4 regions of the Lentisalinibacter sediminis genome follow, and region 2 is predicted to be linked to each of the others. Evidence: riboswitches for the same ligand, from Rfam matches in the RefSeq annotation. Region 2 holds a riboswitch; each other region holds the start of a gene.
What was found. Region 2 has a riboswitch for cyclic di-GMP ahead of ACJMKX_RS16135 (M23 family metallopeptidase). Riboswitches for the same ligand answer to the same signal wherever they lie in the genome.
Positions count from the first base shown of each region.

Region 1: linked by a shared signal. The riboswitch ahead of ACJMKX_RS02020 (FAD-binding protein) and the one ahead of ACJMKX_RS16135 (M23 family metallopeptidase) in region 2 are both predicted to bind cyclic di-GMP.
Region 3: linked by a shared signal. The riboswitch ahead of ACJMKX_RS05805 (putative Ig domain-containing protein) and the one ahead of ACJMKX_RS16135 (M23 family metallopeptidase) in region 2 are both predicted to bind cyclic di-GMP.
Region 4: linked by a shared signal. The riboswitch ahead of ACJMKX_RS08725 (putative Ig domain-containing protein) and the one ahead of ACJMKX_RS16135 (M23 family metallopeptidase) in region 2 are both predicted to bind cyclic di-GMP.

Region 1 covers NZ_JAPDRF010000001.1:410,728-416,196, reverse strand. Annotated here, with positions in the region: gene ACJMKX_RS02030 (DUF6491 family protein) at 1-42, opposite strand, end outside; gene ACJMKX_RS02025 (glutathione S-transferase N-terminal domain-containing protein) at 209-970, shown strand; gene ACJMKX_RS02020 (FAD-binding protein) at 1,006-2,397, opposite strand; cyclic di-GMP riboswitch class I at 2,530-2,612, opposite strand; gene ACJMKX_RS02015 (hypothetical protein) at 2,847-3,518, shown strand; gene ACJMKX_RS02010 (FFLEELY motif protein) at 3,611-4,354, shown strand; gene ACJMKX_RS02005 (DUF6491 family protein) at 4,361-4,798, opposite strand; gene gdhA (NADP-specific glutamate dehydrogenase) at 4,900-5,469, shown strand, end outside.
Region 2 covers NZ_JAPDRF010000007.1:244,845-250,313, forward strand. Annotated here, with positions in the region: gene ftsA (cell division protein FtsA) at 1-281, shown strand, start outside; gene ftsZ (cell division protein FtsZ) at 363-1,508, shown strand; gene lpxC (UDP-3-O-acyl-N-acetylglucosamine deacetylase) at 1,841-2,749, shown strand; gene ACJMKX_RS16130 (DciA family protein) at 2,754-3,092, opposite strand; cyclic di-GMP riboswitch class I at 3,193-3,278, shown strand; gene ACJMKX_RS16135 (M23 family metallopeptidase) at 3,449-4,378, shown strand; gene secA (preprotein translocase subunit SecA) at 4,540-5,469, shown strand, end outside.
Region 3 covers NZ_JAPDRF010000003.1:200,567-206,035, reverse strand. Annotated here, with positions in the region: gene ACJMKX_RS05825 (hypothetical protein) at 1-131, opposite strand, end outside; gene ACJMKX_RS05820 (acetyl-CoA hydrolase/transferase C-terminal domain-containing protein) at 297-2,201, shown strand; gene ACJMKX_RS05815 (acyl-CoA thioesterase) at 2,198-2,686, shown strand; gene ACJMKX_RS05810 (hypothetical protein) at 2,797-3,246, shown strand; cyclic di-GMP riboswitch class I at 3,513-3,597, shown strand; gene ACJMKX_RS05805 (putative Ig domain-containing protein) at 3,752-5,469, shown strand, end outside.
Region 4 covers NZ_JAPDRF010000004.1:120-5,588, reverse strand. Annotated here, with positions in the region: gene ACJMKX_RS08740 (carboxylate--amine ligase) at 1-809, opposite strand, end outside; gene ACJMKX_RS08735 (arsenate reductase/protein-tyrosine-phosphatase family protein) at 898-2,520, shown strand; gene ACJMKX_RS08730 (NAD(P)/FAD-dependent oxidoreductase) at 2,517-3,641, shown strand; gene ACJMKX_RS08725 (putative Ig domain-containing protein) at 3,628-4,326, opposite strand; cyclic di-GMP riboswitch class I at 4,462-4,546, opposite strand; partial or broken gene ACJMKX_RS08720 (Calx-beta domain-containing protein) at 5,025-5,469, shown strand, end outside.

The DNA of each region.
Region 1 (5,469 bases), on a different contig from region 2:
CAGCAGGACACACGTCGCGGTGAAGAGAGCCGTGGTTCGCATGATTCCTCCCGATGAATGCTATGGCGCTACGCTAGGCCCCCCTGCCCGCGCGGGCATTGAAGAAGCGCAATCGAATCCGGGTTGCGGCGGTATCGTATTGCGTCCGCCGGGCCGCGGCCGCATCATCGCGTTCCACCGTTGCCCCGCCACGACCGAGGGAGTCCCGATGATCCACCGCACGCTAGACGTCCTCTCCTCCACCGCCACCTCTTTCCTGCGCGGCTTCAACGGCATCCAGGCCCACCCGGCTCTGGACAAGCCGGAGAAGATGCTGGAGCTCTACGAGTTCGAGGGCTGCCCGTTCTGCCGTCTGGTCCGGGAAGTGCTGACAGAGCTGGATCTGGATGCGGTCATCTATCCCTGCCCGAAGGGTGGCGAGCGCTTCCGGCCCGAGGTTCTGGCCCGAGGCGGCAAGGCGCAGTTCCCGTTCCTCGTGGACCCGAACACGGGAGCCAGCATGTACGAGTCCGCGGATATCATCGAGTACCTGTTCGTCACCTATGGCCGGCGCGACGTACCCCTGCGCTGGCAGGCGCAGAGCCTGCAGAAGTTCTCGTCCACGTTGGCCGGCATCCCGCGCTTCACCGCGGGCACCCGGGCCCGCCCCTCCGGCAGTCGTCCGGAACGGCTGCTCGAGCTCTACAGCTTCGAGTCGAGCCCGTTCGCGCGTGTCGTGCGCGAGCGGCTGTGCGAGTTGGAGATCCCCTATATCCTGCGCTCGGCGGGCCGGACGCAGGCGAGCGACTGGGTGCCGCCCGTCGTTCGCGACGCACTGGGCATGGAAGGCCAGCCGGAGCTGGAGAACCGCCGCGCACTGAAGTCCCGCGCCGGGCGCGTCTCCATCCCTTACCTGGTGGATCCGAACACGGACACCGAGCTGGCGGAGTCCGGCGATATCGTGGAGTACCTCGACCGCACCTACGGCTGACGCACGCCGCTCTCGTGTAGCCCCCCCCCGCGGTTCTAGAGGAAGAACTGGGCCAGGTAGGGATTGAGCAGGCGCCCGTCGGGATCGAGCCGCCGGCGCATCTTGCGGAAGAACTCGAGCCGGCTGCCCAGCGAGGCGGCGACCTGAGCGGTCGACAGTCCGTCCGTCTGGTCCAGGAACGGGATGCCGTTCCATTTCTCGGCGAAATCGGCGAACTCGAGCACGAAATCCTGCCATTGCGGACGGGGCGTGCTCACCGCCCGCAGCACGAACACCGGTCCGTCGAACGAGGGCGAGAGCAACGCGCTGCGGTCCTGGGCAAGCCGGTAGCCGACGGTGGGCATGTCGCAGCGGAACCGCGTACGGGCGTAGTAGTCCCGACAGAATTCCCGGTAGGCCTGCACGATCAGCGGGAACTCGGCCGCGGGGAAACACCAGCTGGAACACGCGAGCCGCCGGCCGCTCCGCCCCCCTGCACGGTCACCGCCCTGCTCTACCGCCGCGCTGCCGGCGTGGACGGGGGCGCTGAACAGCGTCTGCCCCGCACCGTTGATGCGGTCGATCATGCCGTAGCGCAGCGCCGGGATCGGCACGATCCAGGACATGGAGTTGGTCATCGCCGGCAGAATCGTGCTCTCGCCCCAGTCCTTGATCTTCCACAACAGGCGGTTGACCTGGGTGTCTTCGTCGCCGTTGCGGCGGAGTTCCAGATACACCTGATCGCGGAACGGCAGCAGGTAGAAGCGCAGGCCAAGGCTCGAGCCCAGCAGCCGGTCGGTGACGGCGGCCAGCTCGGCCGTGCTGCAACGCCGCCGCCGGATGGTGAAGGGGCTCATGGGCCGGACCCGCAACGTCACCTCGTGGATGACCCCGAGCAGACCGTAGCTCAGCCGGAACATGTCCAGCAGGTGCGGGCGGGACGCGTCGACGGTGAGCTCGCCGCCCTCGGGCGTCACGACCTTCATGCTGACGACCTGGCTGGAGAACAGACGGGTGCCGGCGCCGGTGCCGGGCCCGATGCAGGCGCCGGCCACTGCCCCGCCGACCGTTCGGCCCATCAGATCATGCCCGCCGGCCAGTTCGAGCCCGTAGCCCCCCAGTTCGTCGGCGAGGCGCTGCAACCGGAGTCCGGCCTGCACGGTGACGTGCTCGTCACCGATCTCGAGCACCCCATCGAGGGCCGTCATATCGATGACCGTGCCGCCCTCCGCCGCCGAGCAGGGCGTCGACGCGCTGCCGGCACCCATCGGACGGAGCGGTGCCGGGAGGCCCGACCCCGTCTGCAGCAGATCGCGCAGCGCCTCGGGCGTCTCGGGCTGGAGCACCGGCAGCACCGGCGTGCGGCGGCCGGCGCGCCGTGACGTGCCGGATCGAACATCGCGGTGGATCCAGTCGCGGACCCGGTCGTGGCTGGCTGCATCTCTCATCGGTGTCGTTCCTCCGCGGGACGGATCCCGCCAACGGACTGCGGCACGTTGCCGGTCATCGGTCCCGGAGCGGGAATGAGCGGAGGATGGCCCGGATGGGCGCGCGCGGCAGAACGCCGAATCGCGCTTCCGTCTGGCAGCTCCGCTGTCCCGGCAACGGCCGGGGACCGGTGGCTTTGCGACCCGCCCTTTCGAACGGTGTGCCTTTTTCAAACGAGGGCCGAGCGTCGCACGGTGCCGACAGACTGTCAATCGTGGGCAGAGCCCGACAGGTTCCGGCACGGCATGATGTCAAATCGCCGCGCGTTTTCCGTGCCGAACGAGGCAGCCTGACCCGCCGTTGCAGGGCCAGGCGCCTTCGGTTTGCCACTATGCCGGGCCCTCCCCGATGCTGCTTAAATGCCGTGGGTAACCGTCAAGAGTCCGGGAAGAAGAAATCGGGGAGAGCGATGTACATCAATCCGGAGTCCGTCCTGCGCTGGCTACACATCCTTGCGATGGTCTACTGGCTGGGCGGTGAATGGGGCGTCTTCCAGACGTCCTACAACGTGGCGAATCCGAAACTTTCACTGGACGAGCGCCGGCGGCATATGGAGACCGCCTACCGGATCGATATCCTCGCCCGCACGGGCATCATCCTGCTGCTGCCTCTCGGCCTGCACATGGGCTTCAACCTGGGAGTGCACGACTACGGCGGTGGCTGGCTGTGGATCGTGTGGATCCTCGCCTTCGCGTGGCTGTCGCTCACCTGGGCCGCGTTCGTGTACCGGGATACGGACCGGGGGCTGCGGCTCACCAAGATCGACGAGGCCATCCGCTACGTCGTCATCCCTGCGCTGTTCCTGGCCGCTATCTGGTCGTTTGTCACGGACTGGCCCTTCCGCGCGGACTGGTACTCCACCAAGGTGCTTGTCTACAGCCTGCTGCTGGTGATCGGTCTCGGGCTGCGATTCATCATGCGCCACTGGGTGCCGATCTTCCGCGAGCTCGCCGAGAAGGGGCCGAATCCGGCGCTGGAGCAACGGCTGGCGTCGGAGCTCGCCATCGGCCGCGGCATGGCCTACGTGTACTGGATCGGCATCGCCTCCGTGGCCTTTCTGGGCGCGACCAAGCCGTTCTGACGTGGACGTCGCGCCGCCATTGGCAAGACCCGCGTAAAAACGGGACAATGCGCGCGGGTTGAGCCGGGCGCCGGCGGCGCTATATCGGAGACATGAGCGGAGAAGAAATCAGCCGGATGAGCCTGGACGAGCTGCTGGTGCGCAACCGCAGCCTGCGCGCGCAGTTCAGCGACGATCCCGGCCTCCAGGAGGAACTCCAGGCACTGCAGCGCTGGCAGGCGGGCCGCCTGGAGCGAACCTACGCGGACCTGCAGGAGCGCGAGCGTTATCGCCCCGGCGTCGAGTTCTTCCTGGAGGAGCTCTACACCGACAAGGACTACCTCCCCCGCGACACCCAGCTCGAACGCGCCTCGCCCATCCTGAAGCGCATGCTGCCCGCCCAGGCCCAGGAGTCGATGCGGATGGCCGTGCAGCTGGAGGTGCTGAGCCAGGAACTCGACGGCGAGATGACGCGGGCGCTCGGCGCGGGCAAGGCGATCGACGAGGAGAGCTACGCCGAGGCCTACCGCACAGTCGGCCGCCGGGAGGACCGCGAGCGCCAGATCGGTTTCATCCTCGAGGCCGGCCGGGACCTGGAGCGCCTCGTGAAACTGCCCATGATCTATACCCTCATCCGCATGTCACACGGCCCGGCCCATCTGGCGGGCTTCGGTGCGCTGCACGACTTCCTGGAAGACGGCTTCAGGGCCTTCCGGGCCATGGGCGGCGCCGAGGAATTCCTGCAGACCATCGAGGACCGGGAAACCCGTCTCATGGAACGGATCTTCGCGGAGCATCCGCAGCCGTTCCGGCTCACCGACGACGACGAGGCGCCGCCGGCGGAGTCGCCGGCCTGAAGCCCCCTACTCGTCCCGCTGCAGGATCTCGATCAGCTCATCGGCCTCTTCCGGGTCCACCGGATGGAAACTGCCGAGACCGCAGCCGGCCCCGGGCCTGAGGCCTCCCGCAAAATCGGTCAGCACCGTGATGACGTCGAGATCGCACAGGCGCCCGGTGGGCACCTTGTACATGAAACGCTCTTCCCGGCCGAGTCCCGGGCACGCGCGCGGCAGCTGATTGCGATAGATCGTGCCGTCCTTCATGTAGAAGAAGATGTTCTCGTCATCGATGACCTTTGTGCGTTCGATGCGCATCAGCACTACGCAACGGACCGCCTCCGGATCATCGGCGGCGACATCGGTGGGCTTCGCTTCCCGCGGACCGGTGGCGGCACAGCCTGCGAGCAGCAGTATGGCCGCTGCGGCCAGCACGTTTCGTGGCCAGTTCCTGTCCATGTTCATAACCTTCTCCTTGTCCCGGCTTCCGCCGCGTATCCGTATGCCTGTTGGTATAGTACCGCGTGACCGCAGCCGTCAAGCAACCGGGAGAAGGAGGCCGGACGATGGACAGTGCTAAACCGGAGAGGATGCTGAAGGCGTTCATGCAGGGGCTGGAGAAGCGCAACGCCCACGAGCCCGAATTCATCCAGGCCGTCTGTGAACTCGCCCGCTCGGTGATGCCGCTGGTCCATGCCAATAGCGCCTACCGCCAGGCGCGCATACTCGAGCGCATGACGGAGCCGGACCGAATCATCGTCTTCCGCGTCACCTGGGAAGACGACAGTGGCAACGTGCACGTGAATCGGGCCTGGCGCGTGCAGTTCAACCGCGCGATCGGCCCCTACAAGGGCGGCCTTCGTTTCCACAAGACGGTGAACCAGAGCGTGCTGAAGTTCCTCGGCTTCGAGCAGACCTTCAAGAACAGCCTGACGGGCCTGCCGATGGGCGGCGGCAAGGGCGGCTCCAATTTCAATCCCAAGGGCAAGTCCGATCGGGAAGTGATGCGGTTCTGCCAGAGCTTCATGACCGAGCTCTTCCGTCATATCGGTCCGGACGTGGACGTGCCCGCGGGAGATATCGGCGTCGGCGGCCGCGAGATCGGCTACATGTTCGGTCAGTACATGCGCCTGACC
Region 2 (5,469 bases):
AGTTGATCGCCGCCGGCATCGTCGTGACCGGCGGCAGCGCGAAGATGGAGGGTGCCGTGGAGCTGGCCGAAGAGGTGTTCCACATGCCCGTGCGGCTCGGCATCCCCCAGTACGTAAAGGGCCTGTCGGACGTCGTGCGCAACCCGATACACGCCACCGGCGTCGGGCTCCTGCTGTACGGCTACGAGAACCTGACCCGGCAGGAGAACGAGGTGCCGATGGGCAACGGATTGAAAGAGGTGCTGGCGCGCATGCGTGCGTGGTTCCAGAGCCATTTCTAGAGAGCGGATGCCGGCGGCGGCGCTGCCGGCTGAAGGTACTGAGAGCAACGACATTGGAATGTTGAGAGCGGAGGAAGCGACATGTTCGAACTGATGGATGCATACAGCCAGAGCGCGGTCATCAAGGTGATCGGCGTGGGTGGCGGCGGCGGCAACGCCGTCGCTCACATGGTGGAGGCCGGCATCGAAGGGGTGGATTTCATCTGCGCCAATACCGATGCCCAGGCGCTGAAGAATGCCGAGGTGCGCACCGCGCTGCAGATCGGCTGCAATATCACGAAAGGGCTCGGCGCCGGCGCCAACCCCGACGTGGGCCGGCAGGCGGCCATGGAGGACCGGGACCGGATCCAGGAGGTGATCGAGGGCGCCGACATGCTCTTCATCACCGCCGGTATGGGCGGTGGCACCGGTACGGGCGCAGGACCGGTGGTGGCCCAGGTGGCCAGGGAGCTCGGTATCCTGACCGTGGCCGTGGTCACCAAGCCCTTCGGGATGGAAGGCTCGAAGCGCATGAAGATCGCCGATCAGGGCATCGCCGAGCTGGGCAAATACGTCGATTCGCTGATCACGATCCCGAACGAGAAGCTGCTGACGGTTCTCGGCGGCGAGACCACCCTGCTGGACGCGTTCCGCGCGGCCAATCAGGTGCTGCAGGGCGCCGTGCAGGGCATCGCCGAGCTGATCACCCGGCCCGGCCTCATCAACGTGGACTTCGCCGATGTGCGTACGGTGATGGCCGAGATGGGCATGGCCATGATGGGCTCCGGCGCGGCGTCCGGCGAGGACCGTGCGCGGGAAGCGGCCGAGGCGGCCGTCTCGAGTCCGCTGCTGGAGGACATCAACCTGGCCGGCGCAAACGGCATCCTGGTGAACGTCACCGCGGGTATGGACCTGTCCATCGGCGAGTTCCAGGAAGTGGGCAACACCATCAAGGAATTCGCCTCCGACGATGCCACGGTGGTCGTCGGCACGGTGATCGATCCCGACATGAGCAACACCATCCGGGTGACCGTCGTGGCCACCGGGCTCGGTCAGCCGGCCATGGCCGCCGGCACGCCCATGCGGGTGGTGCGCCGCTCCGGTGCCGCACGCACCGAGCCGAACTATGGAGAGCTCGAGAAGCCGACCGTGCAGCGCAAGCGTGCCGTCGGTGACGGCATCAGCGACCTGGGGCTGCAGGAGGATCTGCTGGACATCCCGGCGTTCCTGCGCCGCCAGGCCGACTGACCGCTGCCGCCTCCGCTCGGCCGGGGCGACCCACGGACGGGGTCGCCCCGGCCCTTTTTTCTTGCACTGCAAAAAAACGCTGTGATATCTTTATTCGTTGGTGTTGTGAAGCAACGGTCGTAACTGCCTGAAAACCGGTGTTTTTGCCGACGGGTTTTCCGGGCATACACCGTTGCTTTCGCGCAACAGGTGCGTTGTCAGGCGGTGGGTGAACCGCGGGCTGCGCAGACTACAACCAGTGAACATCCGTGATTCAGCGGCAGTTTCCGCGGGATCGCCATTATTATCGGTCGTGCCGGGGAGAGGGCAGGGCCGCGTCGGGAAATGTAGCCATGCTGCAACAGAGAACGCTGAAAACGGCCATCCGCGCGACCGGAGTCGGTCTGCATTCGGGCCGCAAGGTCTACATGACGCTGCGCCCGGCCGCGCCGAACAGCGGGATTGTCTTTCGCCGGACCGATCTGGCAGAGCCGGTCGAGATCCGTGCGGAAGCGCACCGGGTGGGCGAGACGACGCTCGGCACGACGCTGATCGACGGCGACGTGCGTGTGGCGACGGTCGAGCACCTGATGTCGGCGCTGGCCGGTCTCGGTATCGACAACTGCTACGTCGACCTGAGCGCGCCGGAAGTGCCCATCATGGACGGTAGCGCAGGCCCGTTCGTCTTCCTGCTGCAGTCGGCGGGCATCGAGGAGCAGAATGCCCCGAAGAAGCTGATCCGCATCCGCAAGCCGGTGCGCATCGAGCAGGACGACAAGTGGGTGGAATTCCGGCCGTTCAACGGCTTCAAGGTGAACCTGGAGATCGCCTTCGATCATCCGGTGTTCAAGAAGCACTCCCAGCGGGCCTCCATCGACTTCTCCACGACGTCTTTCCTGCGTGAGGTGAGCCGGGCGCGGACGTTCGGCTTCATGCGCGACATCGAAACGCTGCGGGCGAACAACCTGACCCTCGGTGGCAGCATGGACAATGCCATCGTGCTGGACGACTACCGCATCCTCAATGAGGACGGCCTGCGTTACGACGACGAGTTCGTCAAGCACAAGATCCTGGACGCCATCGGTGACCTGTATCTGCTGGGTCACAGCCTGATCGGCGAATTCAGCGGCTACCGCTCCGGCCACGAGCTGAACAACCTGCTGCTGCGGCGCCTGCTCGAGGACGAGTCGGCGTGGCAGCCGGTCACCTTCGAGGATCGCCGCAAGGCACCGATCTCCTACGCGAGCCCGGTATTCGCCTGAGCGGCTAGCCGTCTTCGCGCCCTGAGTCTTCGTGCTCCGGGCCTTCGCGCTCCGGGCGCACCAGCACGCTCACCGACTCGGCGGTCACGCCGTAGCGCCGTGCCGCGGCCAGCGCCTCGTCGGCGGCGAAACGCAGGCGCGCCGCCCACGCGGACGACTCGGTGACCAGAACCAGCGTGCCATCGTCCCTTCGTGCGGCAGAGACCAAGTGGGCGCGCGCGTCCTCGGAGAGCGCGGCCCGCACGGCCGCGGTGAGCGTCTCCATGGCCCGGGCGCGCTCGACGATGCCCGCGAGCGGGCTGTCGGGACGGGAGAGCAGATTGCCGAGCTTCTTCTCGTTCATGGCTTGCGTGGATGTTAACCGGCTCACAGATTGACCGTGAAGGACCCCTCCGGCGCATGCAATTCCTTGATCTGCCGGTCTTCATTATGCATATTGACGATCTCGATCAGGGCAAACCCGGTGTGAGCCGGGGACGCAAAGCTTCCGGTCCGCGGGTCCCGAGCCCCGGACAGCGGGGTTGCCGGGATGACCATTAGACTGAAGCCGACATTGCTGCACAAGCCGGGCAGTTGCTCCGGAGCCAGCGGGTTCGTCGGTCACAGGTCGGAACAAGAGCGACCAACAATTCCCGGTCGGTGGTGTTATTGGAACGGCTTTTCGGACCGGGATCCGACTCGTAATCGGGACTGCAATCGATGAATCTCGTCATATTCAGCCGCCGCCGTACGGGCGTTCGCCAGATCGACCTCGGCGCGCCGCTCACCCTCGCCATCGCCGGCACTATCGTCGGTGTATTCGCGGCAGCGGTCTTCGGTAGCGGATACTTCTTCGCGCGCCAGCACGGCACCCAGGCGGATACGGCCGAACTCCGCGCCATGTCCGAGCAACTGGACGGGCAGCGGCGCGAGATCGAGGCGGCCCGGCGCGAGACGGAAGAAACACTGGATGCGTTGGCGATCCGGCTCGGCCAGATGAACGCCCACGTTATCCGGCTGGACGCGCTCGGGCGGCGTCTTACCGAGATGGCCGAGCTGCAGGACGGCGAATTCGACTTCGAGTCCCCGCCCGCCATCGGCGGCCCGGAGGAGCCGGAAGAATTCGGCAGCGGCGGCGTCGCCGACATCCTGACGTCGCTGGACGGGCTCTCCCAGCAGTTGAGCGATCGGGAAAAGCAGCTCGGTGTACTTGAAAGTGTGCTCCTGACCCGCAATCTCAACGAGCAGATCAGGCCGGAAGGGCGGCCGGTGAAGTCCGGCTGGCTGTCGTCCTACTACGGGCGGCGCACGGACCCGTTCACCGGCAAGCAGGCATGGCACAAGGGCGTGGATTTCGCCGGCAAGGCCGGCGCGGAGATCGTCGCCGTCGGCGCCGGCGTGGTCACCTACTCGGGCAAGCGCTATGGCTATGGCCAGATGGTGGAGATCGACCACGGCGACGGCTACGTGACGCGCTACGCGCACAACGCCGAGAACTTCGTGAATGTGGGTGATGAAGTCAGGAAAGGACAGATTATTGCGCACATGGGAGCGACCGGTCGGGCGACCGGGCCCAACCTGCATTTCGAAGTCATCTACGAGGGCAAGTCGGTCAACCCGCTCAAATACATTCGCGCCAGCGGCAGCTGAGCCCCCGACGCCCGCCCTTTTTAGACGCAGCGCACCCGCTGCCCTTAGAATAACCGTTTTAAGGATAGCCCTTTTCGGGCGAACCCCAATCGAGCGCCGACGCCGCGACGGCCGACGGCGCTCTTTCGCGTATCAGAGCGCGTTTCAGGACGGATAACCCAGTGGCATTTCTCACAAAGATATTCGGCAGTCGCAACGAGCGTCTGGTCAAATCGTATTCGAAGCTCGTCAAGGCCATCAACGCGCTGGAAGACGAGTACCGCAACAAGAGCGACGAGGAACTCGCGGCCATGACGCCGGCGTTGCGCGAGCGTCTCGCCAACGGCGACAAGCTGGACAGCCTCATCCCCGAGGCCTTCGCCGCCGTGCGCGAGGCGGCCGATCGCACGGTGGGCATGCGCCACTTCGACGTGCAGCTGATCGGCGGGCTGGTGCTGCACGAGGGCAAGATCGCGGAGATGAAAACCGGCGAGGGCAAGACGCTGGTCGCGACCCTGCCGGCCTATCTCAACGCGCTCACCGGCGAAGGGGTGCACATCGTTACGGTGAACGAGTACCTGGCCAGTCGTGACGCGGCCTGGATGGGCCCCGTGTACAACTTCCTCGGGCTCGAGGTGGGCGTGATCCGCAGCGGTCAGTCGCCGGCGGAGAAGCGCGAGGCCTACGGCGCGGACATCACCTACGCCACCAACAACGAACTCGGCTTCGACTACCTGCGTGACAATCTGGCGTTCTCCACCGAGGACCGGGCCCAGCGCAAGCTCGCCTACGGCATCGTCGACGAGGTGGACTCCATCCTCATCGACGAGGCGCGCACGCCGCTGATCATCTCCGGCCCCTCCGAGGAGCGCACCGAACTCTACGAGAAGATCAACAAGCTCGTGCCCAAGCTCGTCAAGCAGGAGGAGGAAGAAGGCCCGGGCGACTACATGCCGGACGAGAAGACGAAGCAGGTCTATCTCACCGAGGACGGCCATCAGCACGTCGAGGAGCTGATGACGAAGGCAGGGCTGATACAGCCCGGCGAGAGTCTCTACGACGCCGGCAACATCAAGCTCATGCATCACCTGATGGCGGCGCTGCGCGCGCAT
Region 3 (5,469 bases), on a different contig from region 2:
CGCGCGACCGGGGGCGCTTCGGCTGCGGCCGGGACGGCGGCGGCAACGGCGAGAACGGACAGGACGACCTTACCGAGCCTGCCGGAAACGGTGGTGGCGGCGCGGGAGACGCTGCTCGGGCGTGATTGCATCTGCTCCTCCGACGGGTTTCGGGTGACCCGCATGTGTTTGAATGACTCTTAACGGTATTGTTCGCGACAGGATCCCGGACCGATGCGGACCATTATGCGATATCAGCAGTCTCGTCACCGTGCTCGCCCGCGCTACGGGCCGGGCCGCCACCCGCGGTGCCGTCCGTGAGCGCCGCCTGGCAGGATCCGGGAGCGCTCGCGGATGCGATCATCGCGCGGGTCGGCCGCCACCTCGTGCTGGGGCTGCCGGTCGGGCTGGGCAAGGCGGTCCACGTCGCCAACGCCCTGTACGAGCGGGCAGCGACGGATTCGTCGCTCCGGCTCACGATTTTTACCGCGTTGACGCTGCAGGTCCCGCGTGCCCAAGGGGATCTGGAGCAGCGCTTCCTGGCGCCGCTGGTCGAGCGGCTGTACGCGGACTGGCCCGCGTTGCACTACGCCCAGGCGATCCGCGCCGGTACGCTGCCGCCGAATATCGAGGTGCGGGAGTTCTACTTCCGGCCGGGGGCGTATCTGGGTACGCCGTCCGCACAGCAGTCCTACACCAGTATCAATTACAGCCAGGTGGTCACGGAGCTGATGCGGCTGGGGGTGAACGTGGTGGGGCAGTTGGTCTCCGCGCGCCCGGAGAGCCCGGGCCGCTATAGTCTGAGCTGCAACCCGGAGATCACGCTGGATCTCGTGCCGGCCTTCCGCGAGGCGAAGGCGGCCGGCCGGGAGGTCGCGATGGTCGCACAGGTCAACCGTCGGCTGCCTTACATGACCGGGGACGCTGAGGTGCCGACGGACACATTCGACTTCGTCCTGGATGCGCCGGAATGGGAATATCCGCTGTTCGGACTGCCGAATCGGGCGGTCGAGGCGGCGGATTACGCCACCGGGATGCATGTGGCGAGCCTCGTGGCCGACGGGGGCACCCTGCAGCTCGGCATCGGCTCGCTGAGCGATGCGGTCGCCCATTGCCTGGCGCTGCGCAACGAGCAGCCGGATCTGTTCCGTGATGTGCTCGAGAGGCTGCCCGGCGGCAGCGCATCGCCACGGCGCGCCGCGCTGCCGCTCGAGACGGCACCGTTCCGCGAGGGGCTGTACGGTTCCAGCGAACTGATGAGCGACGCCCTGTTCTCGCTGTTCGAGCGGGACATCCTGCGTCGGTCCGCCGACGCCGGGGACGATACCGTATTGCATGGCGGTTTCTTCATCGGTTCGTCGGCATTCTACGAGGCGCTGCGGCGGCTGCCGGAGGATCGCCGTCGGCTCGTCAACATGACGAGCATCTCGCGGGTGAACACGCTGTACGGTGACGAGGAACGCAAGCGGCGCCAGCGCCGCGACGCCCGCTTCATCAACGAGACCATGATGGCCACGCTGCTGGGAGCCGCCGTATCCGACGGTCTCGAGGGCGGCCGGGTAGTGAGCGGCGTAGGCGGGCAGTTCGACTTCGTCAGCATGGCCCAGGCACTGCCGGACGGGCTCTCGGTCCTCATGCTGCGCTCGCGCCGCCTGCACGACGGCAGGCCGCAGTCCAACATACGATGGTCCTATCCGCATGCAACGGTACCGCGTCACTACCGGGACGTCTTCGTCAGCGAATACGGGATCGCCGCGACCCGCGGTCGACCCGACCGGGAGGTGATCGCCGGGATGCTGGACATCGCGGATTCCGCGTTCCAGGACGAGCTGCTGGAATCTGCCAGGGCGGCCGGCAAGGTGCCGGACGATCACGCCGTTTCCGCCGATGCGCGACGGAATACGCCCGAGGTGCTCGAATCGATCTTCGGCGCCCCGGACGTGGCGCCGCATTTCCCGCCTTATCCCCATGGCACCGATCTCACGACCGTCGAGCAGGAACTCGCCGGAGCGCTCACCTGGCTCAAGGGCGCCACGGCCCGGCTGCCGGATCGGCTGCGAGTGGGGCTCGCGGCGATGCGCGACGGCCGTGCCGACGGGCATCGCCGCTATGCGGAGCACCTGGAACGGCTGGAACTGGGGTCGCCCGCCGGTCTCAGGCAACGGATAATGCGGCGTCTGGTCATCCTGGCACTGGCCAGATCGAAGAGGGAGAGGCCATGAGCATGCCCGGTCGAGCGCCTTCGCATTCCGCCGTCGAGCAGAACGTCTACAAGATATTTCCCAACGACCTGAATGCGGAGCAGACGGTGTTCGGCGGCCTGGTGATGGCCCTGTGCGACCGTACGGCCCTGATCGTAGCGGAGCGCCACAGCGGCACCACCTGCGTCACCGCCGCGGTGGACAGCCTCAACTTCCTCTCTCCCGCGCGCACCGGCGAGACACTGGTGGTGAAAGCCTCCGTCAATCGTTCCTGGAATACCTCGATGGAGATCGGTGTGCGGGTCGTGGCCGAGAACAGCCGCACCGGCGAGGTCCGCCACGTAGTTTCCGCATACCTCACGTTCGTCGGTCTCGACGAGACAGGTCGCCCCACTGTCGTGCCGGACGTCGTGCCGGAGACCGACGACGAGAAACGGCGGTACCGTTCGGCGCAGGTGCGACGCGACGCTCGGCTGCGCACACGCGACAGCCTGCGGACGATCTAGCGTCCCTTCCCGCCGTCGTCGATTTTCCCATCCGTGCTATTCTCCGCGCATCCGGTCCGCATCGCTGACCGGATGACAATCACAACAACGAAGGATCAAGGGAGAGAATCATGCGTATCATTCGACTGTCGGCAATCGCCGTTCTGCTGGCGTTTTCGTCCTCGGCGATGGCCGAACTGGAGCCCTGGAAAGACTACGACATCAGCGACTCCGTCTATCAGATCTCGGCGATCAAGGTGAAGCCGAACATGATGGATACCTATCTGGAAGGGATCCGCGACACCTGGGTGGCCGCCAACGAGCTCGCCAAAGAACTCGGCCATATCGAGGATTACGCGATCTACTCGAGTCAGCTCGCAGCGAGCGGCGATTTCAATCTGCTGCTGGTCATCAAGTTCTCGGAGACAGCGGATCTGGCCCCGTCGAAGGAACGCTATGACGCGTTCATGGCGAAGTGGAGCGAGGAGCAGGAAGAGCGCTCCGAGCAACTCGTACAGAATTATCCGGCGATGCGCGAGATCACCGGCGCCTACCTCATGCGCGAGATCACCATGAAATAGCATCGCTGCGCGATTCCGCAGAGCAAAGGCCCCGCCTGCGTGCGGGGCCTTCTTTTTTCGTTATGGAAAATATCGCCGTCGCGCTGCGTTCCGTAACCACGCGCACAGCCGCAGACGACATAACTCATCGCGACTCGCCGCAGTGCTTTTCGGCATCTACGTGTCGGCGTTTTGAGACATGTTGTGCTCCACATAATCGGTGCTAGAGTGCGTCCTCAACAGACGGTCTCGAACACCGAGGTCTGCTGACGACAGAGAATCGAGTTAGTTGAAAAGGGCAAACCGATCGAAAGATCGGGACGCAAAGCCACCGGTCTACGGGCGAGAGCCTACGACAGCGGGGTTGCCAACAGGAGCAGGGCGCTCACCGGTTTCATGCCGGCGTCCCAATAACAAGAGCGCTCGTTCGCCGACCCCCGGCAGCGTTTCGATTCGACATTACCCCGCAGCCTGAAGCTGCGTCTTTTGATCGGATAGCCCGCCAGACACAGGCAGGAGTGCCGTTATGCGCCTATATTTCGCGCCAGCAATACTGAACAGGCTGCTGATTCTTCCCGTGATGTCGCTCGCGCTGAGCGGCTGTCTCATGGAAGAGGAAGTGGCGGAGCAGCCCATTGCCAACGATCCCGGCGGCGCCACCGGCGAGATCCTGCGCGATCACGAAGTGTCGGGCAGCGTGGGTGACGGGCCCATCGTCGGCGCGACGGTGCGCATCGCCGCCGCCGACGGCACCGAACTCGGCAGCATGAACAGCGATGCCAGCGCCGGCTACAACATCACCGTGCGCGCTAAAGGCAAGCACTATCCACTGTCCATCGACGCGCAGGGCGGCACTGACCTGGTAACCGGCCTGGCGCCGGATTTCGTGCTGAAGAGCGTGGCGCTCGAGCCGGGCAGGAAGACCGTGTCGAACCTGAACCCGTTCAGCACGCTCGCGGCGGAACTCGCCGCCGAACTGCCGGGCGGCCTGACGAAAGAGAATATGGCCATCGCACTGAACCGGGTGACGACGAAGCTGAACAGCGGCCTCGTTACTCTGTCGGGCGAACCGATCATGACGCAGGCGATAGACGCCGCCACCATCGCGGAGATGGTGAAGGCCTCCGAGACACTGGGCGAGACGATCCGTCGGACCCGGGATTCGCTCATCGCCGTGGGCCGCCAGGTGGACGGCGATGCGGTCGTGGCCGCGATCGCCTCCGATCTCACGGACGGCAAGCTCGACGGCGCCGGCGGCGCGAGGGCGGATGCGCGTATCGCCGCCGTGGCGACGGTCGCCGCGACGCAGACATTGCTGGAGGCGATTGCGAACCGGCTGCATGTCAACGGCGTCGACGCCATGGGCGCGATGGACGATTCCATCCGCCAGGTGATGCCGGATGCCGCGGGTGCCACCACGACGGAAGTGCCTGTCAGCGCGGCGGCGCTGGAGCAGGTCCGGGTGGGCCTGGCCGCGGCCAAGGCCGTGATGCCGGCACCGGAACTGGACGATCTCGAGACGGTGCTCGCCGGCCTCAACCCTGGCACCTCGCCGAAGGAGGTCGAGGGTATCGTGCCCCGGGACTCGGTCGGGCTACTCGATGCTGCCATCATCGCCGTGGCCGACGGCAGCCAGGACGAGCTGGATACCGTCAACGGCACCGCACGGAACGACGGCGACATGCCGTCGACGAATGGTCCGCCGACCATCAGCGGCGATCCGCCGGTCGTCGTTACCGAAGGCGAGCGCTACAGCTTCGCGCCGACCGTGTCGGATCAGGACGGTGATGCCCTCATTTTCGAGATCGCCAACCGTCCTGCATGGGCGAGTTTCGACGCCGGCACCGGCGAGCTGTTCGGAACGCCGGGCGCCGGTGATGCAGGTACGTATGCCGACATCACCATCACGGTGAGCGACGGGGTAGCGACGGCCTCGCTGGGCCCGTTCGCGGTGGAGGTGCGGCAGCTGGTGACGAACACCGCGCCGACGATCAGCGGCAGCCCCCCGGCCTCGGTCAGCGAAGGCGCGTCCTACAATTTCACGCCGAGCGCCAGCGATGCGGACGGCGATACGCTGACCTTCGATATAGTGAACATGCCGGTCTGGGCCAGTTTCGATACGGCTACCGGCCGCCTCTTCGGCACGCCCGCAGCGGGCGACGCCGATGTCTATGCCGACATCACCATTACCGTGACGGACGGCGAGGCGCAGGCCGCATTGGGACCGTTCGCGATCGAGGTGCG
Region 4 (5,469 bases), on a different contig from region 2:
CGGAATTCCACCATGGCCGGGCCCAGCCAGCCGGCGTCGTCCAGGAGTGCTTTTGCATAATCCCTGAGCGTCGGGTCTACGGGCGCACTCTCGCACAGCACGCTGACGCCTCCTGAGGGCGGTTTCTCACGCAGTCGCCGATGAGCGAACCAGTGCAGCGGACCCTTGCGGCCGTAGACCGTGAAGAGGCCGACGCCGTGGCCGGGAATGAACTGCTGTACCAGGCCGGATATCGGGCCCAGCCAGTCGAATTCGGGGATCCGGGCCCGGGCCTGTTCTGCGTCCTGCAGGACGGCGACAGAGGTAGACTGGATCGAGGCGCCTCGCCGGTACTTAGAGAAGGCCGGTTTGATCACGACGGGGCCCTGCCAGCCGGTCAATGCAGTCTCGAGTGCGTCCGTATCCGCCACCCGGATACTATGCGGTACCGGCACGCCGAGCCGTTCCGCCCGTACGGCCAGGGTCGCCTTGTCGCTGACGGCGTTGTACGATTCCGGAGGCGCGGAGGCGACTCTCGCGTCCGCCAGTCGGGCACGACCCTGCAGGGCGGTGAGGCTGGCATCCGCGATCGGGAAGACGAGGGCGGCGGTTTCACCTTTCGCAAGTGCTTCGAGCGCGGATACGAACGCATCGGCATCGCGGTCCGGGCTCGGTAGCCCAGCGGTTCGCACGCACCATCGAGATGCACCCGCGAGGCTGCGTTCCGTGTCTGCTGCCACGACAACCCGGAGTCCGCGTTCGCCGAGGCTGCGGACGACGGCGAGCGCGGCTCTCTGGGCGCCGTCGAGGACAATGACCGTGGCTGACAAAGGTGACGCGTTCCCTGTTCGCGGACTGGCGTATGGTATCAAATGGTCCGCCCGAGGGTGTTTCGGTTCCCGGTGATAAAGGCATAGCTTGAAAGCGTCTCTGGCCAATGTGGCGGATCGGGTGCTCTCCCTGCCCGGCATCCGAAATCGTTATCTCGATGCCACCCGGCACGTCGTGCCGATCCTGTTGTTTCATCGCGCTGCCGATGCGGAGAACGGGATAGGGGGTTATCAGCCCAGCGCGATCGAGCGCTATCTCGACCAGGTACGCGCCGCCGACATACAGGTTCTTGGCCTGGAGGAGCTCGTGGAGCGTTACCGAGCCGGCAGGGGCGTTTCCCGGCCGTCGATCGCGTTCACGGCGGATGACGGCTACGAAGATCAGGGCTCGGTACTCGGGGAGGTTTTTGCTCAACGCGAATTGCCGCTCACGATCTTCCTGATAACCGATTTCGTCGACGGCTCCGACTGGCCCTGGGATGCCAAGATCCATTATGCGTTTCGGCAGACGGCGTCGACCGCAGCCAGCATTCCCGTGGGCTCTCTCGTGCTGGATTTCGATCTGTCGAGCGAGAGGGCACGTGTGCTGGCGCGCAGGGAGTTCCAGTTGATATGCAAGAGCCTGCCGCCGGAGTCGCTCTCTTCGGCACTGGATTCCCTGTCCGGGAGCCTGGACGTCGTCATCCCCGCATCGCCGCCCGCGCCATATCGGCCCATGAGCTGGCAGCAGGCCCGCGACCTGGAGGGGCGCGGGATCACGTTCGCGCCGCATTCCTGCAGTCATCGCGTTTTCTCCTGCCTGCCCGAGGAGGACGTGAGGAAGGAGATGGAGCTCTCCTGGCAACGAGTATCGGCCGAGCTCCGGCGGCCGCTGAAGGCTTTCGCCTGGCCGGTGGGGCAGGATCATGATTTCGGCCCGAGGGAGGATCGCATCGCCCGCGCTATCGGCTTTGACGCCACTCTGGCAGCCAGGCATCGGTATTCGATTGTCCGTCGCGGTGAAGAGCCGGCGACGCTGGAGCGAATCGGGTTTGGTGCGGGCCATGTGGGCGAGTCCATGTGGCGGGCGACAACCGGCATACGGCGGCTTGGTCTGCGGAACACTGCGAAGAGCATGACACGCTCGGCCAGTGACGATCGACTTGGTGGACTTGCCATCAAGTCGAACAAGCGATTCGGGCGTCGCGTGCGGGCCAGAGCGCTGTTGTCGATGACCAGAGCCCTGATTGGTGGCTACCGCCGACCCCCTCGTTCGGAGCTGGGCAAAGTGCGCAGGGTCGTTTTCGTTTGCCAGGGCAATATCTGCAGGAGCCCGTACGCAGAGGCGCTGCTGCGTGATGAGGGCTTGCCGACGGTTTCCTGTGGCCTCGGCGCGAATGGCGTCGCGCCAGCCGATCAGATTGCGGCGCGCGTGGCTTACGGCCGCGGTATCGACCTGTCGGGCCACTGCTCGCTGAACGTGAAAGACGTTGATTTCCGGCCCGGCGACCTGGTACTGGGAATGCAGCCGGCCCACCTGTCAGCGATGCAGCCTTTTGTCGAAACCCACGGCATTTGCGCAAGTCTGCTGGGCCTCTGGGCCCGGCCGCCGCGGCCCTGGATCGAGGATCCGTACGGCCTTGCGCCGGGAGCATTCGAGGATGCCTTCGACATTATCGAGGAGAGCATCGCCAGACTCGGCCAGGACCTGGCGCATCTTTACCGCTCATGACGGACCGGATCGACTGCATCGTGATCGGCGGCGGGGTGATCGGCCTCGCGGTGGGGAGGGCTCTGGCACGCTCGGGCCGCCAGGTACTCGTTCTGGAGTCCGAAGCGGAGATCGGCGCGCATACGAGCAGCCGCAACTCGGAAGTGGTGCATGCCGGCATCTATTATCCGGCGGGTTCGCTCAAGGCAGAGACCTGTGTGACGGGCAGGGAAGCTCTCTATGCCTATTGCGAGGAGCGCGGGATTCCCTACCGGCGATTGGGGAAATTGATCGTGGCAGCCCGCGAGGCGGAACTCGACCTCCTGGACGCTTACGCGGCCAGCGCGCGGGCCAACGGCGTGACCGATCTGCGGCGTATCGAGGTCGACGAGATTCGAGAACTCGAGCCGGCGGTCACCGCAGTCGGCGGCTTGTTCTCGCCATCGACCGGGATCGTCGATAGCCACGCCCTGATGCTGGCTTTGCAGGCCGACCTGGAAGCGGCCGACGGGACAGTGGTGCCGCGGAGCCGCGTCACTCACGTGGAGGCGGGCAAGGGCGGATTCACGCTGCATCTGGACGATGACGCCGGTTTCTCCGTCACCTGCGGCGAGCTTGTCAACGCCGCCGGGCTGTGGGCCAGCGAGGTCGCGAGCCGCATCCGCGGGCTCGCCCCGGAGCACGTCCCGGTTACCCGCTACGCCAAAGGCCACTATTATGTCCTGAAGGGCCGCTCACCATTCAGCCACCTCGTCTACCCGGTGGCGGGCGGGGGAGGACTCGGCATCCACGTGACCCTGGATCTGGCCGGCCAGGCGAAATTCGGGCCGGACGTCAGCTGGTTGGACGAGGTGGACTACCGCTTCGACGAAAGCCGGCTGCCGGCGTTTGAAGAGGCCATCAGGCGTTATTGGCCGGAGCTTCCGGACGGCAGGCTCGCGCCCGGTTACACGGGCATACGGCCGAAACTGGTTGGCCCGGGCGAGAAGGCGGCCGACTTCCTGATCCAGGGCGCGGACGCGCACGGCGTCCCCGGTCTCGTGAATCTCTTCGGGATCGAGTCACCCGGGCTGACGGCAGCGCTCGCGATTGCCGAGGTCGTGGCCGCCGAACTCGGCCGAAAAGCAATCAGTTTACGCTGACCGTGCGGACTGCGACGTTCGAGTAGTCGCTCTCGACGCCGGTCCCGTTGACCGATGTCGCGACGAAGTAATAGGTGTCCGCCGTAAGGTTCTCTACCACGTAGCGGGTCAGACCCGGGTTATTCAGAGCGATCCGGTTCGGGTAATCACCTTCCGACAGGCCGTAGTAAATGCGGTAACCGGCGAGATCGGTCAGGGTCGAGCCATCGGTATTTTCAGTTGGGGGAGTCCAGGACAGCGTCACCGAGCCCGTGGCGACCTGGTTGACCGTGATGGAGAAGGCGAGGGAATCGCTGGCCGAGCCGTCACTCGCGGTGATCTTTACGTTGTTGTACGTGCCTTCGTCGCCTTGCCGGGGCGTGCCCGTGATCTCGCCAGTGGTCCTGTCGAAACTGGCCCAGCCGGGCTTGTTCTGAATCTGGAAGCTAATCGGGTCACCATCCGGGTCGGTTGCGCGCGGCTCGAAGCGGTACGCTTCTCCAATCTTCGTCGAGGAGCGGGGCGTGCCCGCCAGGGACGGGGGCGAATTGCCGTCCGACCCCGCCGGCGAATCCGGCCGGGAGATCACTCCCTGCGCTGGCGCTTCGTCAACGTCGGATTCCATGAGACAACCGGCAATGCTCATCGCGGCCACGGCAACGAGAGCCGCCCTTGCCGCCTGGCCAGACAATATCCCTGCTTTCACGGTATTGATCTCCGTGCTCCTGCGGCCAAACCTGGCCGGTGAGGTCCAAAGGCCATTCGCCGCCGGCGGAGTGGCCCGGGATCGTTTCCACGGAGTGAGGACGAGACGACTGCACTGAATGCGCTGTCTGATCGCGTCGGCAACCCCGCTGTCATAGGCCCGAGCCCGTAGACCGGTGGCTTTGCGTCCCCGCCTTTCGGCGGGTTTGCCTTTATCGGAATGGCAGTGTCACTGACATAACCCGATACGGCAATCGGCTGGTGACATAATTGGAGGTTTGGCCCGCCGATTTGTGACGGCCCTCCCAATCCATCCTTTGACTCATGCCCGGCGCACAATGTGGCACCCGTCCAGCCGGGCAGGATTTAACCTCATGCCCGGCCTGACTACAAGCCATCGGATAAATTTTTTCTTATAAAAAACAGCAGCTTGATGTCTCCGATTAGCGACACTTTATCTAGAAATTACATTAAGTGGTGGCCCCAAGAGCACGAACACGTTTGGCATAGGCGGTTTTTGCACATGGGCAGGATTGTGGCCACGCGCAGTCACCGCATCAGCCGGTTTCCGAATGCTCGACTGCGCTGCCTGGCCCATTGGTGACATAACCAGATGCAATCCGCGCAGGTTGGCTTGCAACGACGCTGCTGGGGGCATAGGTTCAAAGGCGGGACAGGGTCGTCGAGGACGGATTGGCTATGGATTTCGAGAACGCGCGGTATGCCGCGATCGTCTTCGGCTGCCTGCTGATGGCGGCCTGTGGCGGCGGTTCTGGTTCGGACTCTGGCGGCGGGCAGGACCTGCCGTCGGTCAGCATCAACAGCCCGGCCGTGCAGGAGGGAGACTCCGGCACCGTGGACATGGCTTTCACGGTCACACTCTCCGGACCGGCACCGGGTGCGGCCTCCGTCCGCTACGCGACCGCGGACGGCAACGCCACCGCCGGCGAGGACTACACGGCGGTATCCGGAACCCTGGACGTTGCCGCTGGCGCTACCAGCGCCACAATCGTGGTGCCGATCCTCAGTGACGTCCTGGACGAGGCGGACGAGACATTCACCCTCGAATTGAGCGATGCCAGCGGGGCGACGCTCGTCACCCGGTCTGCCATTGGCACCATCCAGGATGACGATGATGCGCCGT